DNA from 2 places in the Niameybacter sp. genome. Region 1 is predicted to be linked to the other one. Evidence: predicted binding sites of a transcription regulator. Region 1 holds the regulator's gene; the other holds the start of a gene.
The links. The regulator Rex, encoded in region 1, represses fermentation and respiration genes when NADH is low (regulators of the CRP and FNR family bind a similar motif). The targets are predictions, from matches to a motif close to ATTGTTAANTANTTAACAAT.
Positions count from the first base shown of each region.

Region 2: the regulator Rex is predicted to act here: its motif matches at 3,359-3,378, upstream of RRY75_RS01715 (NADH-quinone oxidoreductase subunit NuoE family protein).

Region 1 is NZ_JAVVQU010000017.1:36,294-42,505, forward strand. Features, by position in the region: gene RRY75_RS06500 (GntR family transcriptional regulator) at 1-510, shown strand, start outside; gene RRY75_RS06505 (ABC-F family ATP-binding cassette domain-containing protein) at 597-2,516, opposite strand; gene RRY75_RS06510 (redox-sensing transcriptional repressor Rex) at 2,655-3,290, shown strand; gene RRY75_RS06515 (holo-ACP synthase) at 3,624-4,028, shown strand; gene RRY75_RS06520 (NAD(P)H-hydrate dehydratase) at 4,006-5,544, shown strand; gene RRY75_RS06525 (LolA family protein) at 5,625-6,212, shown strand, end outside.
Region 2 is NZ_JAVVQU010000003.1:21,179-27,390, forward strand. Features, by position in the region: gene RRY75_RS01685 (AlbA family DNA-binding domain-containing protein) at 1-84, shown strand, start outside; gene RRY75_RS01690 (hypothetical protein) at 110-460, shown strand; gene RRY75_RS01695 (ATP-binding protein) at 462-875, shown strand; gene RRY75_RS01700 ([Fe-Fe] hydrogenase large subunit C-terminal domain-containing protein) at 895-2,196, shown strand; gene RRY75_RS01705 (DRTGG domain-containing protein) at 2,208-2,552, shown strand; gene RRY75_RS01710 (PHP domain-containing protein) at 2,549-3,253, shown strand; gene RRY75_RS01715 (NADH-quinone oxidoreductase subunit NuoE family protein) at 3,439-3,933, shown strand; gene RRY75_RS01720 ((2Fe-2S) ferredoxin domain-containing protein) at 3,962-4,360, shown strand; gene RRY75_RS01725 (NADH-quinone oxidoreductase subunit NuoF) at 4,379-6,166, shown strand; gene RRY75_RS01730 (NADH-dependent [FeFe] hydrogenase, group A6) at 6,181-6,212, shown strand, end outside.

The sequences.
Region 1 (6,212 bases):
CCTGTAAGAGAAGCCATTAGACAACTTGAACTTGAAGGACTAGTACACTCTATTCCAAACAAAGAAACCGTTGTAGCTGGTATTACGGATGAGGATGTAGAAGATATTTATCTTATTCGTTCAAGACTTGAAGGGTTAGCTGCTCGAAAAGCAGCAACTAAAATTACCGATGAAGACTTAAGACAAATGGAAGAAATTTTAGCTTTGACCGCTTTTTATGTTGAGAAAAATGAATTTAATCAACTTAAAGAGCTTGATCATAAATTCCATGACATTATTTATAATGCAACACGCAGTAAAACGCTTAACCATATCCTTTCTGATTTTCATCACTATGTGCAGAAGGCAAGAAAAGCTTCTATTTCTACACCAGGTAGAGCAAAAGAATCTTGGAAAGAGCATGAAGCCATCTACTTAGCGCTAAGAGATAAGGATGGAGAAACAGCAGAAAAGCTTATTGAGCAACACATTAAAAATGTAGAATACAATATGCATCTTAATATTGATTGATAAAGAATCCCCGTAATGCTTGTATAAGTGCACTACGGGGATTCTTGTATGCTCGAAGAGGCGCTATTTTACTATAAGTTTTAGACTTAAAGTAAGCTTTCAAGTTCTTCCGAAGTTGTTTCCCAGTTGCCATAGAGTGTAGCCACATCTGCTTCAGATTGAGCCTTTAGGTTAAGTACCTCGCGTGATTTATCTGGGTCTGTATAGATTTCTTCTAGACAAAGCTGTTCATCAAAAGTGATCACTTCAGTTTCTTTTGATTCAATCTGTGCTTCAATCTCTTTTAATGCAGCCTGCAGTTTTTTTATGCGATTTTGAAGTTCTTTTTGCTTTTGCCAGTCTTCTTTTGTAGAAGGCGTACTAGGCTTAGCATAAGCAGAAGAAGTAGAGAGGGTTATACTCACAGGGGCTTCCTTTTTCTTCTCCATAAAGTAGTCATAGTCACCTAGATACATGGTCATATGGTCATTTGCCATATCGAGTACTTTAGTAGCTGTCTGATTAATAAAATAACGGTCATGAGATACATAAAGAATGGTACCTTCATACTGGTTAAGTGCATTTTCAAGAACCTCTTTGGACATCATATCAAGGTGGTTAGTCGGCTCATCTAGGATGAGAAAATTGGCTTTAGAAAGCATGATTTTAGCGAGAGCTACACGGCCCTTTTCACCACCACTTAAAGCACGAATAGGCTTAAATACATCTTCACCTGTGAAAAGGAAGCTAGCTAACATATTACGAATTTCTGTATTTGTAAGATCAGGATAGGTATGTTGAATTTCTTCCATAATAGTAGCACTTAAGTCTAGAGTAGCATGCTCTTGGTCATAGTAACCAATATGTACGTTAGCACCTAGAGCGATAGTACCATTAGAGATATCCGAAGTCCCCATAATCATACGGAAGAGAGTTGTTTTACCGATACCATTTGGGCCTACAATAGCAACTTTTTCTCCGCGTTTGATGTCAAAGTCAATTCCACTAAAAAGTGTGCCATCTTCAAAAGATTTAGCAAGTGATTTGACTGTAAGGACATCATTTCCACTTGTAATACGTGGACTTAACACTAAGTTCATGGGTTTGTCATCAATCATAGGTAAGTCTATAATTTCTATTTTATCTAAAAGTTTTTCACGGCTTCTAGCACGTTTAATAGATTTTTCTCGATTAAACTGACGTAGCTTTGCAATGACAGCACGTTGTTTAGCTATTTCTTGTTGTTGCTTCTCATACTGATGCATAGCTGCTTCATAAACTTTTTCACTTTCAATAATAAAGTGACTGTAGTTCCCATTATAGACCATAGCGCGTCCAAACTCTAAGTGAATGACTTTAGTAACAACACGATCTAAGAAGTAGCGATCATGAGAGATAATAAGTACTGCCCCTTTGTAGCTTCTTAAGTAGTTTTCAAGCCACTCTGTAGCAGCAATATCTAAATGGTTAGTGGGCTCATCTAGAAGAAGTAAATCAGGTTCTTCTAAAAGAAGCTTAGCAAGTGCTACACGTGTTTTTTGTCCACCTGATAGCGTAGTGATAGGCTGATTGTAGATTTCTTCTTTTAGACCAAGCCCTTTAAGCACACCTTTTACTAAACTTTTATATTCATAGCCTTTTTTGTTTTCAAAAGTCATACGTAGTGCATCATAAGTGTGGGTAAGCTCCATGGAATGTGTTCTTGCAATTTCTTCTTCCATTTGATGTAGCTTTTCTTCTAAAGCAATGACTTCATCAAAAACATGCAAAAGCTCTTCGTAAACACTATGAGTAGAGTTAAATTGCATGTTTTGTTCTAAATAGCCAAGTGTTGCACCTTTGGCAAAGAAAAGGTCGCCGCCGTCGCAAGACAGTTCTCCTGTTAAAATTCTAAATAAAGTTGTTTTACCAGCCCCGTTATTTCCAACAAGGGCAACTTTTTCCGTATCTTCTATATGAAATGAAATATCTTTTAACACAACTTCTTCGTTAAAAGATTTACGTATACTATGGCAGTTAGCAATCATAAGTGAACCTCCTCGTTAATGTAGTTTCATATTAACAGAAAATCAGTAAAAATAAAAGTCAAGAATAGAAGGTGCAGATTGACAAAAAAAAAACTAAAATGCTATACTAGACTAATAGAAAGAGAAGGAGGTAAAGATGTGACTGAAGAGAGAAAAATTTCTATGGCAGTAATTCGTAGATTACCAAGATATTATAGAAATTTAGCAGAATTACTAGACAATGGTGTAACTAAAATATCTTCTAGAGAATTAAGTGAGAGAATGAAAGTTACAGCTTCTCAAATTAGACAGGATCTTAACAACTTCGGCGGTTTTGGACAGCAAGGATATGGATATAATGTAGAATATTTACACAAAGAAATAGGAAAAATACTAGGACTTGAAAAAACACATAGTATGATTATTGTAGGGGTAGGTAATTTAGGTCAGGCCCTTGCAAACTATACAACTTTTGCAAAACGTGGTTTTAATTTAATCGGATTATTTGATGTCAATCCAAGACTTGTAGGTATGAGTATTCGTGGCCTAGAAGTTATGGATATTGACCAGATGGAAGCGTTCGTAAAAGAACATAAAGTAGATATTGCCATTTTGACAATGCCTAAGACAAAAGTCAAAGAAACAGCTGAGAATTTGGCTAATTGGGGTGTAAGAGGACTTTGGAACTTCTCACCTGTAGATTTATTTGTACCAGATGGTGTACAAGTTGAGAACGTACATCTTTCACATTCATTAATGACGCTTGCGTATAAGATTAATGAAGGCGAAGAATAATTATGAGATTTTATTTAAATACTTCCAAGTAAGACGATAACATAGTCTTGCTTGGAAGTATTTTTGCTAAATAAAACTATTTAGGTAACTTTTACGTGACGATATATAAAGTACAGCAAGATAAAGAAAGAGAAAAAATGGTCAAAGGGGTTATAGATAAAAACTAGTATACGGTTAAGGTGTTGATAGCTAATGATTTGATCCAACAAAAGGAGAAAGAGCTTATAGGCTATTTAAAAGAGCAAGGCAATTTAACCTTTACTAGTACTTACATAATATAGTAGGCTATAAGCATATTGATAAATTGGATAAGAAGTTGGGGGATTCTAAAAAGTGATAGTAGGAATAGGGAATGATATAGTAGAAGTAGAACGTATTAAAAAAGTAGCTTTACGTACGCCAGCCTTTTTGGAGAAACTTTTGACAATAAATGAGAAAACACGTTTAGTAACTGGGGATAAGCTACAGTTTGAATCTATAGCAGGTGTATTTGCGGCTAAAGAAGCAGTGAGTAAGGCATTAGGTACGGGGTTTGTAAATTTTGAAGTAAAGGACATTGAAGTGACAAAGGATACAAAGGGAAAACCAGAGATTCAACTTCATGGAGGAGCCTTGATACTAGCGAGAGAGCTCGGGATTACGCACATACATCTTAGTATTTCACATACAAAAGATTATGCTACGGCTTTTGTGATTGCAGAAAAGGGGAATGTAGATGAAACTTGCAACAAAAAGTGAAATGAATCAGCTAGATCAAGAGGCACTAATCAAGTATCATATTCCAAGCCTGCTACTTATGGAACAAGCAGCGAGTAGGCTTTTTGAATACGTTGTGGCTCATCATAAAGGCAAACGCATCCTTATTCTATGCGGACCTGGAAATAATGGAGGAGATGGCTTAGCTCTAGCAAGACAACTTGTATGCTTAGGTGGTATGCAGGTGAGAATTGGCCTTGCAACAACTTTAGACAAGCTTTCAAAGGATGGAAAGTGCTATTATGCTATTTGTGAAAAGTTGGGGATACCTTGTGTGAACGTATTGATAGATAGGAAACAGCAAGAGGAACACATGGAATGGGCAGAGGTAATAGTAGATGGTATTTTTGGAACTGGACTTACAAGGAATGTAGAAGGGGACTTAGCGATGCTTCTTCAACAAGTTAACAAGGTAAATGCCTTTAAACTGAGCATTGATATGCCTTCAGGGATTGCATGTGATACAGGAGATGTATTAGGTGAAGCAATTAGGGCAGATTGCACCATCACTTTTCAAATGGGAAAGGTAGGGCAGTTTTTATATCCTGGCATGACTTATATAGGGGAGTTGAGAATTGTAGAAATTGGTATTCCAGGTCAGCTTGTAGAGGAAATGAGAGGAAAATACTGTGCTATTGATAAGACACTCGTGCAGAAGTTATTGCCTGATCGCCCAGTAAGGAGTAACAAAGGAAGTTATGGAAAAGTGTTAATGATAGGCGGACAAAAAGGGATGAGTGGAGCAATTTGTATGGCAAGCCTCGGAGCTATGCGTGTAGGGGCAGGAGTGGTAACTATAGCAGTACCTACAAGTTTGACAGATATAGTAGAACAAAAGGTGACAGAAGCTATGACGCTGCCTCTTCCAGAATGGCAGGGACACTTAGCAAAAGAGGCTGCAGAGGTGATACACGCTTGTATTAAAAACTACTCTGTAGTTAGTATAGGCCCAGGACTTGGTCGAGGAGAGGATTTGCAAAAGATCATGGAGGTTGTAGTACAAAGTGATAAACCACTTGTAATTGATGCAGATGGTCTACATGCTCTCAAGCCACATCTTGAAAAGCTAAAGCAGCGTACGGCTCCAGTTATTCTTACCCCACACGTAGGAGAAATGAGTGCATTATGTGGTGTAGGTATTCCAGAAATTTTGAATAGCCCCGTAGAATATGCCAGGACTTTTAGCGAGACATATAATGTAATTGTAGTCCTCAAGTTAGAACGTATGATTGTAGCAGTGCCAAGACAAGATACTATTTATATTAATACTAAGGGGCATCAAGCGATTGCAAAAGGTGGGGCTGGAGATGTACTCACAGGTTTTGTTACAGGGTTGTTAGCTTGTAGCAAACAACCAGAATCTGCCACGCTACTAGGATGTTACTTACATGGCGATACAACTAAGAGGCTTGTAGCCTATAAGGGCGAGTACAGTGTACTCCCTACGGATTTATTAGAGTATGTAGGAGAAAGCTTTAAGGATATAATGAGTTTATAAAGTTTATCATATATTAACCTTCAGAGGAGTATATTAATTATAGAGGAAATGAATGAGAGTACACCAAAGAGCAAACTTGGATGCTGATAGCCCCTTCCTTTTCGTATTTGTCTAGGAGGTTTTTTATGTACAAAGTAAAAAGAATTTTGGTGATTGGCTGTATCCTCTTACTAACGGGTTGCTTTTGGGGATGTCAAAACCCACAGTTAGGGATGCATAACGTAAAAAATGTAGAAAACATGTTGGAGAATTTAAAAAACTATGAAGCAAACCTTTCAATAACATTTACAAAAAACAAAGATAAGAGTAACATTAAGATGAAGCAAGTTTGGCGAGAAGATGGAACATACGAAACGACTGTTTTAGAACCGGAAAGACTAAAAGGTTATTGTACGACCTATGATGGGAATACAATATCTCAGTATAATCCCACTAATCAAGAAACCATTCAAACAAAAGTAAGTCCTGTTTTAAATCAGTTACTATTTGGAACCTTTGTAACACAATACAATGAGAACAAGGTAGGTGCAGTAGACTCTGCGATTACTTTAACGATTCCAGGACGATTTAAATATATGGCAAGCGAGAAGGTTTGGTTTGATGAACAGACAAAATACCCAGTAAAAATAGAAATATACGATACAGAAGGCAACCTTACAATAGAGCTT
Region 2 (6,212 bases), on a different contig from region 1:
AATAACCAAAATAATTTTAAAATGAATCTAGAAAAGGGTTTGTTCCAAGTGCAACTACCAGGAACAAGTTATCCCTATCAATAGAAAGAATATAGAGGAGGATGCCTAAATGGAAATTAAAGAAGTTCAAGCCATTTTAGATGCAAAAGTATGTATAGGAGAAGAACAGTTAGAAGCTAATGTGCATGCAGCATGTGGATGTGACTTGATGAGTGATGTCCTTGCCTTTGCTAAGGAAAAAGTACTCCTTTTAACTGGACTTGTTAATCCACAGGTTATCCGTACTGCAGAGATGTTAGATATTAAAGCAATTGTATTTGTAAGAGGGAAGTCACCTACAGAAGATATGATTACACTCGCTAAGCAAAAGCATATTGTACTTTTGTCTACTCACTATCCGCTTTATTTAGCCTGTGGCAAGCTTTATGAAAAGGGATTAGGCGGTGGAGGCGAAGCATAGCATGAATTTATTCTTTAAGGTAGATGGTGATGATTTTTTGCTAGCAGGGGAGGCTTCTGGAAAGGTCAAAAATATTCTTAAAAAATTAGGAATAGAAAGTAGTATTGTTCGTAAAATTGCCATTGCTATGTATGAGGCAGAGATGAATATGGTCATCCATGCTCATGGTGGCTGTATTTATGTAGATATTTTGCCAGATAAGATAGATGTTGTTTTAGAAGACCAAGGACCGGGTATTCCTGATATTGATTTAGCCATGAAAGAAGGTTATTCTACCGCATCGCATGAAATACGTGAATTAGGATTTGGTGCAGGAATGGGACTTCCAAATATGAAAAAATATAGCGATGCATTCAAGATTACATCTATAGTAGGTCAAGGAACAAAAGTACAGCTAACCGTATTTTTAAAATAGGAAGTAGGTGAAGCCTATCATGTACAGCCATTCTGTAGCACTCGAGAGCGAAAAGTGTATAGGATGTACAGATTGTATTAAGCGATGTCCAACAGAGGCTATTCGAGTACGAGATTCTAAGGCGAAAATCATAAAAGATAGATGTATTGATTGTGGGAATTGTATTGCAGTATGTAGAAATGGTGCTAAAAAGGCAGTCATGGATAACTTTTCTATGATTTATAAATATCCTTATCGTGTGGCATTGCCTGCTCCAAGTTTATATGCACAGTTTTCTAAAGGAGAAAGTGTAGAGGATATTTTGGCCAGTATGTATGCCATTGGCTTTACAGATGTATTTGAAGTAAGTCAAGCTGCAGAATATATTGCAGCCTATACGAGAAAGTATATGCAACAGGATCGTATCTATCCTGTTATTTCTTCTGCCTGTCCAGTGATTGTACGACTGATTCAAAGAAGATTCCCAGCTCTTATTGACCACATTTTGCCCATCATGTCACCTATGGAACTGGCGGCTAGATATGTGAAAACTTCTTATGGGACCAAAGGGATAGAGGAAGATCAAGTCGGTGTGTTTTTTATTTCGCCTTGTCCAGCTAAAGCAACAGATATTCATAAACCTAAAGGACTTGAAAGGTCCTATGTAGATGGGGCTTTTTCTATGCAAGAAATTTATTTAAAGGTGGTGCATGATATGCAGCATCCGACTAAACAAATTAAGCGCAAACCTACACCAGGAGGAATGAGTTGGGCTACAAGAAATGGTGGGATTGGGGATATAGGAATTGATAATCATATTGCGGTAGATGGGATAGAACGGGTCATTGATGTGTTAGAGAAAGTAGAAGATGGTACACTGTCTAAAATTCACTATGTTGAAGCCTTAGCATGTACAGGTGGATGTTTGGGAGGGGCTTTGACTATAGAAAACCCTTTTGTGAGTCGGCATACACTTAAAAAACTTATTGAAGTGGAAGAAAAAGTGGCACATACATCTAATCCAGAACCCCCGAATACATTGATGGAGCGTATTCCCTATAACTACAATGTGTCTATTGTGCCTAAACCTGTCTTTTCACTAGACGAAGATATTGGAACGGCTATTGAAATGATGGAAAAAATTGAAACATTGTATAGTAAACTACCTCAAATAGATTGTGGTTCTTGTGGAGCACCTACATGTAGATGTTTTGCGGAGGATGTGGTGAAGGGTTATGCCCATGTAGAGGATTGCGTCTTTATGCTGAGAAAAAGGATTAAGGAATTATCAGAAGCTATGTTTGAACTTACACAAAAAATATTACCGACAACAAAAGACTAGGAGGAAATCACATGACAGTTAAAGAACTGGCAAAACAGTACCCACTCACTGTGCTGAGTGAGGAAGGATTAGATAACGTGGTAGAGGGGGGGTATGCTGGCGATTTGTTAAGTTTTGTTATGGCCCATGCCAAAGAACATATGGTTTGGCTTACTATACAAGGCCATATTAATAGTGTGGCAGTAGCCAGCTTAGTCGGCGTATCTGCTATTATTCTCACGGAAAAAAGTATGCCTACACCGGATATGTTGGAAAAGGCGAAAGAAAATGCTATTCCCATTTTGACAACACCTCTTACAAGCTTTAACTTGGCCTATTTGTTAGGTCGAGATGGCATGTTGGGAGGGGAAGGATGAAAGTAAGCTATGACTTTCATATTCATACCGCGGCATCGCCTTGTGGAGATGAACAAATGACACCGAATAATATTATTAATCTATGTCAGTTGCTAGGTAAGCAAATGATTGCTATTACAGACCATAATACCTGCTGTAACTGCCAAGCGGTGATGTCACTTGGCGCGGATAAAGGGATTTGGGTATTACCAGGCATGGAAATAGAGTGTATGGAGGAATTTCATGTCATTGCCCTATTTCCTACACTAGAAAGTGCTTGTGAGGTAGAAAAAGAGGTGCATGCTCATATGCCAGATTTGAAAAATCGTGTGAGCATTTTTGGAAATCAGTGGGTGATGAATGCCAGAGATGAGATTGTTGGGGAAGTTGAACGGATACTTTTGACAGCGACTGGACTTTCTATTTATGACCTATGCCCCTTAGTACGTGCGTATGGTGGGGTCATTTATCCAGCGCATATTGATAGAACATCTTATAGCATTATTTCCAATCTAGGATTGGTTCCTGAAGATTTAGGCTTTCAAATCATTGAAGTTTCAAAATCAGCAAACATAGATGATTATGCACCAGGGTATCCAGGCGTACGGATTGTATCAAGCTCGGATGCCCACTATTTAGAACAACTTTGTGAAAAAGAATTTTTTCTAGAGCTGCCAGATATAAGCTTAACAACATTGTGGAGAGCGTTAAAGAAATGTTGAATAAAAATTTTAAATCTACAAAATAGTTAACTTAAATTACAAAATGTTGACAATGCTACAATGTTGTGGTATTTTCATAAATATGATGTAAAATTTTTTAGACTACTTGTTAACTTTTTAACGTATGCTTGAAAAGGAATAACCACATGAAGTTAAAAGTAACAAAAGTGTGAGGAGGAAAAGAGATGTCATGTGAAAGATGTAACAATCCGCTTGCAAGGGAAATGTATGCAGAATTAGAAGTTTTTATTGATGCCCTACCAGAAAAACGAGGTGCATTGATTTCTGTACTTCATAAGGCACAAGCTATTTTTGGATATCTACCTAAGGAAGTTCAAGAATTTGTAGGTCAAAAGCTAGGGGTTTCAGCAGCACAAGTTTATGGTGTAGTAAGTTTTTATTCTTTCTTTACAATGGAGCCGAAAGGGAAATACCCTATTTCAGTTTGTTTAGGAACAGCTTGTTATGTAAGAGGTGCAGATCGTGTATTAGATGCTTTTAAAAGTGAACTAGGTATCGAGGTTGGACAAACAACAGAAGATGGTAAGTTTTCTTTAGACGCCTTACGATGTGTAGGTGCATGTGGGTTAGCACCTGTTGTCATGATAGGGGATAAAGTCTATGGACGTATTAACACAGCTGAACAAGTAAAAGAAATTATTGCAGAATACCAAGATTAGGACTGCGAATAAATAAGGAGGGTAAGCTATGACGAAAATCATGTCGCTCGATCAGCTTAAGACATTAAGGGATAATGTAAAAAATAAAGTGGATCTTCGTGTAAAAGGCGAAAATGTAGATAATATGGTAGTAGTTCGTGTAGCAATGGCAACCTGTGGAATAGCTTCTGGGGCAAGAGAAGTAATGAATTATTTGGCAGAACTAGTAAGAGATGAAAAAGTGGAAAATGTAGTGATTACACAAAGTGGATGTATGGGATACTGCTATGCGGAGCCTACCATTGAAGTCACACTTCCGGGCAAAGAACCTGTTGTGTATGGCAATGTTGACAAAGAAAAAGCAAAGGAAATCTTAGAAAAACACATCCTTGGTGGTGAAATGGTAGATGGCATCATTCCAACTATCCATAAATCCCTTGATGAGTAATGGAAAGAAGGTGCTAAAATGTCTCAATATACAATGCATATTTTAGTTTGTGGAGGTACAGGATGTATCTCATCAAGATCCCATGAGATTGTTGAAAATCTTAAGTTACATATTGAGGAAGCGGGTATGAGTGACACCGTTCAAGTATTGACAACAGGGTGCTTCGGTTTCTGTGAAAAAGGTCCTATCGTAAAGATTCTTCCAGATAATACGTTTTATGTGCAAGTGAAACCAGAAGATGCAAAAGAAATTGTATTAGAGCATGTGGTCAAAGGAAGAAAAGTAGAAAGACTCCTTTATATTGATCCAGCTACAGATGATAGCGTTTCTGACTCCAAACATATGGATTTCTATAAAAAGCAAATGCGTGTAGCGCTTCGTAACTGTGGATTTATTGATCCAGAAAATATTGATGAATACATTGCAAGAGATGGTTATGCAGCACTTGGGCAAACTTTGGCTATGACCCAGCAAGAAGTCATTGATGAAGTGAAGAAGGCAGGCCTTCGTGGACGTGGGGGCGGTGGATTCCCTACAGGTTTAAAATGGGAATTTGCTTATAAGAATAAGAGCGACCAAAAGTATGTAGTATGTAATGCAGATGAAGGAGATCCAGGTGCATTCATGGATCGTTCTATCCTTGAAGGTGATCCTAACTCTATTGTAGAGGCCATGGCTATTTGTGGTTATGCCATTGGTGCAAATAAAGGGCTTGTCTATATTCGTGCAGAGTATCCTTTAGCAGTGAAGCGTCTAGAAATTGCCATTAACCAAGCACGTACATATGGACTATTAGGTGAAAACATTTTAGGCACAGACTTTAACTTTGATATTGAAATTAAATTTGGTGCAGGAGCTTTTGTATGTGGTGAAGAAACAGCGCTTATTCACTCTATGGAAGGGTTACGTGGGGAACCTACTACCAAACCCCCATTCCCTGCTGAAAGTGGTTACTGGAATAAGCCAACCAATGTGAATAACGTTGAGACCCTTGCCAATATACCTGTTATCTTCTTAAAAGGTGCAGACTGGTTTAGTCAAATAGGAACAGAAAAATCAAAAGGGACTAAAGTATTTGCACTTGCAGGTAAAATTAACAACGTAGGTCTTATTGAAGTGCCAATGGGGATCACATTAAGAGAAGTTATTTATGATATTGGTGGCGGTATCAAAGATGGTAAGAAATTTAAATCTGTTCAAACAGGCGGGCCATCTGGTGGTTGCCTCACAGAAAAAGATTTAGATACACCTATCGACTTTGATAACTTGATTGCCAAAGGTTCTATGATGGGTTCAGGTGGTATGATTGTTATGGATGAGACAGACTGTATGCCTGCCGTAGCTAAATTCTACCTTGAGTTTACAGAAGAAGAATCTTGTGGCAAATGTACACCTTGTCGTGTAGGAACAAAACGTCTTTGCGAAATCCTTACCAAGATTGTAGAAGGTAAAGGGACTATGGAAGACCTTGATATATTAAAAGAACTCAGTGCAGTCATTAAAGACACAGCACTTTGTGGTTTAGGTCAAACAGCACCTAACCCCGTTTTATCAACTTTAGAAGCGTTTGAAGATGAGTACATTGCCCATGTTCGTGATCATAGATGTCCAGCAGGTAAATGCAGTGCCTTACTTGAATACAACATTACAGACAAATGTATTGGATGTACTGCATGTTCTAGAATTTGTCCAGTCAATGCTATTTCAGGTAGTCCAAAACAAAAACATACGATTGATCATGCAAAATGTATTAAATGTGGTGCATGTATGACGAAATGTCGTTTTGGCGCTATTGTCAAAGAGTAGGGGGAAGAATGAATATGTCAGAACTTAAAATTACGATAGATGGAAA